Linked DNA regions of Salinivibrio kushneri. The protein of the gene in region 1 binds, or shares a complex with, the protein of each later gene. Links are inferred from orthologs where the notes say so. Each region holds a gene or a part of one and is shown in the gene's direction. Other genes may lie near its edges.

Evidence for each region.
Region 2: the proteins of iscU (region 1) and N8M53_RS03000 are in contact, whole or in part, in a solved structure (PDB 5XT5), measured with the Bacillus subtilis proteins. The link is inferred for Salinivibrio kushneri from one-to-one orthologs.

What each region holds. Positions count from the first base shown.
Region 1 is NZ_CP114588.1:2,110,464-2,113,776, reverse strand. The notes cover bases 330-3,313. They hold iscU (Fe-S cluster assembly scaffold IscU), read left to right. Parts: upstream 330-1,621; coding sequence 1,622-2,005; downstream 2,006-3,313. Other genes in these bases: hscA (Fe-S protein assembly chaperone HscA), read left to right, coding at 2,919-3,313; hscB (co-chaperone HscB), read left to right, coding at 2,363-2,875; iscA (iron-sulfur cluster assembly protein IscA), read left to right, coding at 2,026-2,349; N8M53_RS09950 (IscS subfamily cysteine desulfurase), read left to right, coding at 354-1,568. Outside these bases: Fe-S cluster assembly transcriptional regulator IscR, read left to right, coding at 1-323. UniProt on the Bacillus subtilis protein: Part of the SUF-like system that mediates the biosynthesis of iron-sulfur (Fe-S) clusters. Acts as a sulfurtransferase and thus transfers sulfur from SufS to SufB.
Region 2 is NZ_CP114588.1:615,222-618,539, reverse strand. Bases 229-3,217 are described here. They hold N8M53_RS03000 (aminotransferase class V-fold PLP-dependent enzyme), read left to right. Parts: upstream 229-1,111; coding sequence 1,112-2,323; downstream 2,324-3,217. Other genes in these bases: csdE (cysteine desulfurase sulfur acceptor subunit CsdE), read left to right, coding at 2,343-2,768; N8M53_RS03005 (transcriptional regulator GcvA), read right to left, coding at 229-755. Also shown: more of N8M53_RS03005, read right to left, coding at 1-228; N8M53_RS02990 (SDR family oxidoreductase), read left to right, coding at 3,291-3,318. UniProt on the Bacillus subtilis protein: Type II cysteine desulfurase that acts as the initial step in the SUF-like Fe-S cluster assembly pathway.

The sequences.
Region 1 (3,313 bases):
TCGGTGTTGCGGCAAGTGACATTGCCGTAGGTGCCGTGATTGCTGCCGTTGACGAATCTGTCGACGCGACCAAGTGCCAAGGTAAAGCGGATTGCCAAGGCGGCACCCGTTGTTTAACACATACTCTGTGGCACGACTTAAGTGCCCGAATTAGCGGCTTTTTAAACGACATCACGCTCGGTGAGCTGATGCATGATAATGAAGTGAAGCAAGTAGCAGATCGTCAGGACGCTAAACTGGATGCCTCATTGGCGCCCAGAAATACATTTAGCTCGAAGGTCAAACAAGATAGCGCCACCATAGGCGTGAACGTTCGCTCCTGATGACCAATGTCGGTGTAATTGGAGAAAAACATGAAATTGCCCATTTATTTTGATTATTCAGCCACGTGTCCGGTGGATCCGCGCGTTGCTGAAAAAATGAGTCAGTACCTGACCATGGACGGGTTTTTTGGTAACCCGGCCTCTCGATCACACCGCTTTGGCTGGCAAGCAGAAGAAGCGGTTGATACAGCGCGTGAGAACATTGCCAATTACTGCAATGCCGACCCACGTGAGATCGTATTTACCTCTGGGGCGACTGAGTCAGACAACTTGGCTATCAAAGGTATTGCCAATTTCTACTCCAAGAAAGGCAAGCACATTATTACCTGCAAAACAGAGCATAAAGCCGTGCTTGACCCTTGCCGTCAATTGGAGCGTGAAGGCTTTGAGGTGACCTATCTTGAGCCGGAAGAAAACGGCTTGGTCGATCTGAAGAAACTCGAAGCAGCGATGCGTGACGACACGATTTTGGTGTCAATCATGCACGTGAACAACGAAATCGGTGTGATTCAAGACATTTCTGCCATCGGTGAGCTTTGCCGTGAGCGCAAAATTATGTTCCATGTTGACGCGGCTCAGTCAGTCGGGAAAGTGCCACTGGATGTCAAAGAGATGAAGATCGATTTGATCTCGTTCAGCGCACACAAAGCGTACGGCCCGAAAGGCATTGGTGCCTTGTACGTTCGCCGTAAGCCACGCGTCCGCATTGAAGCGCAAATGCATGGTGGTGGTCACGAGCGTGGCATGCGTTCAGGCACATTGCCAACCCACCAAATCGTGGGCATGGGCGAAGCGTTCCGTATCGCGAAAGAAGAGCGCGAAAAAGACTTTGAGCATGCACTGGCGCTGCGCAACCGCTTTTATGAAGGCGTGAAAGATTTAGAAGAAGTTTACGTCAATGGAGACTTGGAACAGCGTGTTCCACATAACCTAAACGTGAGCTTTGCATTTGTTGAAGGCGAGTCTTTGTTGATGGCATTGAAAGATCTGGCGGTATCGTCAGGGTCTGCGTGTACCTCAGCAAGCCTTGAACCTTCCTATGTGCTTCGAGCGCTTGGACGCGACGATGAGCTTGCACATAGCTCGCTGCGCTTCTCATTTGGTCGCTTTACGACTGAAGAGGAAGTGGATTATGCGATTGAGAAAGTGCGTGAAGCAGTCAACAAGCTGCGTGAAATGTCACCACTTTGGGACATGTACAAAGACGGTATCGATCTAAGTACCGTTGAATGGGCGCACCACTAACTCGAATAACGCGCCAGCTGGCAACAGTGAGCAATCATATTGAGGAAACGATTATGGCTTACAGCGATAAAGTAATTGACCACTACGAAAACCCACGTAACGTTGGCTCGTTTGAGAAAGGCGACCCATCGGTTGGTAACGGCATGGTTGGTGCCCCTGCGTGTGGCGACGTCATGAAGCTACAAATCAAGGTGAATGACGAAGGCATCATCGAAGACGCCAAGTTTAAAACATACGGCTGCGGCTCGGCGATTGCCTCGAGCTCGTTGGTCACCGAGTGGGTGAAAGGCCGCTCAATTGACGACGCTGCTGCGATCAAAAACTCTGAGATCGCTGAAGAACTAGAGCTACCACCGGTGAAGGTGCACTGTTCTATCTTGGCGGAAGACGCCATTAAAGCAGCGGTCAGTGATTACAAGAAAAAACACCAGCAGTAAAACGAAGGGGTTGTTGATATATGGCTATTACCATGACTCAGGCGGCAGCAGATCGCGTCAGAGCGTTTCTCAATAACCGTGGCAAAGGCATTGGCTTGCGCCTGGGCGTGAGAACGTCAGGGTGTTCAGGCATGGCCTATGTACTCGAATTTGCGGATGAGCTGCAAGAAGGCGATCAGGTTTTTGAGTACGATGATGTCAAGGTAATCGTCGATGGTAAGAGCTTGCTCTATCTCGAAGGGACAGAGCTGGATTTTGTCAAAGAAGGCCTGAATGAAGGTTTTCAATTCAACAACCCTAACGTGAGTAGTGAATGTGGTTGTGGCGAAAGCTTCAACGTGTAATCCGTGAGAGCACATGAATCATTTTGAACTTTTCGAGCTACCGTATCAGTTTGAGCTGGACGGTAGCTCGCTTTCTTCAACATTTCGGGAATTGCAGCGCCAGTACCATCCCGATAATGTTGCCAGCCAAGACGAGAAAACACGTCTGCAGGCGGTACAGAAAGCATCGCAAGTGAATGACGCGTTTCAGACGTTAAAAGATCCGGTTCGACGCGCTGAGTATATGCTGACGTTGCAAGGCATTGAGTTAAAAGACGAACAGCAAACCATGCAGGATCCTGAGTTCCTGATGCAGCAAATGACGTTGCGTGAGGAACTCGAGTCGATTACCGATAGCCAGGATGAAGCGGCGCTGTTTGATTTTGGTGAAAAAGCCCAGTCGCTCTACGACGCATTGATTCTAGAGGTTAAACAGGCATTGGCTGCCTCACAGTGGCAAGAGGCTGCCGTGATTGTGCGCAAACTCAAATTCGCAGAAAAGCTTCGCCATGAAGTGGAGCGTGTCGAAGATCAGCTGATGAGTTGATCGCCCTTTCGCCTGTCAACGCAGTAAAGTTTAAGGATTAGACATGGCACTGTTACAAATTTCAGAGCCCGGTCAAAGTGCCGCGCCGCATGAGCACAAGCACGCGGTCGGCATCGATTTGGGTACCACCAACACCTTGGTAGCCACGGTACGAAGCGGTACCGCTACCACCTTGAACGACGAGCAAGATCGGCCACTGATCCCTTCTGTGGTCCATTATGGTGATGATGCCATTTCCGTGGGCTATGACGCCCTCCCACACGTGCAAACGGATAGTGCCAATACCTTGGTGTCTGTCAAACGCATGATGGGACGTTCATTGGACGATGTGCAAGCGCGTTATCCGCAACTTCCTTATCAGTTTTCACAAACCGAAAATGGCTTGCCACAAGTGGAAACCCGCCGTGGCGCGATAAATCCAGTGCAAGGGTCGTCCGA
Region 2 (3,318 bases), 1.5 Mb from region 1 along the record:
CGCCCAGATGCTAACTCTGGTTGAGAAAGCACATTGTTTCCTAGTGCGACACCTTGCCCATGTGCCGCCGCCTGCAACACCATGGATGAATGACTAAAAATAGGCCCATGCTCAACATTCACTTCATTGAGTTGGTGTGCTTTAGCAAACGCTTTCCATTCTTTGCGTGAGCGGTCATGCAATAAAACATGATGAACCAAATCATCTGGGGTTTGCAGAGGCTGCCCAGACTCCAGTAGCAGTGGCGAACACACAGGCAGCAAGCATTCTTGATACAAAAGATCGCAGCGTAATCCGGACCAGTGTCCCCGGCCATAGTAAATGGCAACATCGACATCATCAGTCAGAGACCCCTCTTCCAAATCAACCGCTTTTATCCGAACATCAATATCAGGATGCGCGGTATTAAAATCAGCTAATCGAGGTACTAGCCATTGAATGGCAAAACTGGGCGGCAAACTAATCGTCAGCGCCCCTTTGGCACTGCGTTCCAGCACTTTATCCGTCGCATAAGAAAGCTCAGAGAAAATATCTTTTATATCAAGAAAGTACCCTTGTCCTTCTTCGGTCAATAGTAACGAGCGATTACGCCGGCGGAAAAGCTTCAAACCGAGAAACTCTTCTAATGCCTTGATTTGATGACTAACAGCCGCTTGGGTCACAAACAGCTCTTCTGCTGCTCGGGTAAAGCTCAAATGTCGCGCGGCCGCTTCAAATACACGCAGCGCGTTAAGTGGGGGAAGACGCCTCGCCATATGCTGACACCTCTATGCATTAATTTTTCTAATCGTTGGCATTATAAATTGTCGATTGCTGATATACCAGCAAACTCCTATAGTGCTCCCCGCATCCACTTGTGACGTCTCTCTATTTAGACTGTTTCCGTGGTTGCGATGTTGTGTTTGCATTTGTCTAACACTGGTTAGACAGGTAGTCGTATCTACCACTTTTAACTTCCTGTATTTTGACATTGTCTGTCATTACATATTTGTTAGCACTGAGCGTCGCTCAGTGCTTTTTTTTGTCTGTAATAGAGCATGAACCAACAACAGACTTGAGTTACATCCACGAGATAGCGATCATAGACGAGATTTTATTTCGGACGATGACTATGACCGACGGTTTTGATCCCCATTCCCTACGCGCCCAGTTTCCCGCTTTCAATACGCCAGGCTGGGTATATCTAGACAGTGCCGCCACTGCCCAAAAGCCGCAGTCAGTAATTGATGCGATCAGTCGCAGCTACATGATGCCAACGGCAAATGTACACCGCGGTCAGCATCAAGCTTCCTTATCGGTGACCGAGCGTTTTGAGCAAGCACGGCGAGATGTGGCACATTTTATCGGTGCCAACCCACAAAATGTGGTCTGGGCCCGTGGTGCGACAGAAGCCATCAACCTGGTCGCCTATGGCTTAAGCCACGCGCTTGTCCCGCAAGATGAAATTCTCGTCAGCGAAATGGAGCACCATGCCAACCTGATCCCTTGGCAATTGATGGCGCAGCGCACCGGTGCTCAACTGGTAAAAATCCCTTGCTGCCCTCGCACGGGTAGATTAGATATGAAGGTATACCAACAACGCTTATCCGTGCGGACACGCATTGTTGCGATCAGTCATGTCAGCAATGTCACCGGCACCCGCCATCCTATTGAGGAAATGACTCAACTTGCGCACAAATATGGTGCAACCGTGATCATTGATGGCGCACAGGGCATCGTCCATGAGCCTGTTTGTATGCAAACACTGGACACTGACTATTATGTTTTTTCTGGCCATAAACTTTATGGGCCCACAGGAATTGGTGTCTTGTATGGAAAAACGGAAGCTCTCAGCGCGCTCGCGCCTTTCCACGGGGGCGGAAAAATGATCACAGACGTGTCGTTTGACCACCATACGCTCGCCCCCATCCCCGCTCGTTTTGAAGCAGGCACACCTAACACCGCAGGGGCCATTGGCCTTGCAGCTGCCATTGATTGGTTCAAACAGCAAGACAGCCAAGCAGTAGACGCACACATAGCAAGCTGTTACCAACAACTCATAGACGCTTTACGCACACGGCCGCGCATTCGTTTGATCGCGCCACAGGCGTCCAGTTCCATGGTCTCTTTTGTTGTTAGCGACGAGCATCATGCCGATGTCGCTGAGTTGTTGGCCCAGCAAGGTATTGCTGTTCGCTCTGGCCACCATTGTGCCCATCCTTTTATTAAGGCGCTTGGTGTCGATGGCACCATCAGGGTTTCTTTAGCGGCCTACAATACACACCAGGATATCGCACAGTTTATTGCAGCATTAGATAAGACCCTAGATTTACTAGATATTTAACCATAAGGCAGGACAGATAATGGCGTTACCCCACCACCCTTTTGGCACCGAGCTTAACCAAACGACTGTCACCGAGATGCTCGCGCAACACACCAGCTGGGAAGATAAATACCGACAATTGATTTTGTGGGGAAAACGGCTGCCAACCTTTACCGATGCCCAAAAACAAACAGCAAACCAAGTAAACGGCTGTGAGAGTGCGGTTTGGTTTCTGCATCAGGTCGAGGGGGACACCCATTACTTTGCCGCCGATTCCAATGCCAGAATTGTTAAAGGCTTATTAGCGATCGTGCTTGCCTGTGTTCACGGTCAACACGGTAATGCCATTCACACCCTCGATATAGACCGCGTTTTCCAACAAGCGGGACTTGCGCACCATTTAAGTGAGTCACGCACCAATGGCTTGCACGCAATCATTGAATACATTCATCAGATCACTCGTTAGCTTCCAAGATCACTCTTTAGCCCCTTACCCGCGTGGTGGCCTGTCGCCACCGCTCTCTACTCACCTCGCAAACAGTGATCATTTCCTGACCACTGTGCCTACTTTAAAAGGCAATCATCAACATAGAGTCGCAAGTCATACTGGTAATACAATGGATTTCATGAACTTAGCCAAGCCGTGGGTAATTCGAACAAAAACCAATAAATAAACATAAAATAAACATAATATTAACAATAAATTGCAGTGTTTCGTTATTAGTTTGACCAAGATCTCGAATGCAGAACATGAGGTTTTTATACTTTGCGTATTTGTCTAGATTCGTTAGCTTAGAAGCAGGCAGTCATAAAAGGGTCACACCAATCCGTTAGGCTGCCTAACAATATCGGCAGAATGATAAGTTGATTTTTGGCACAACTATTGCTGCTGTGAGAAAAAGATGACTGTAATTCTGGTTTGAAGTGGTTCCAGATGCGGCTTCAGGCATCTCGTTTAGTTTGCTTGTTGTAGTGAATGGAGTCATAAATGAAAAAACTGGCATTAGTAACCGGCG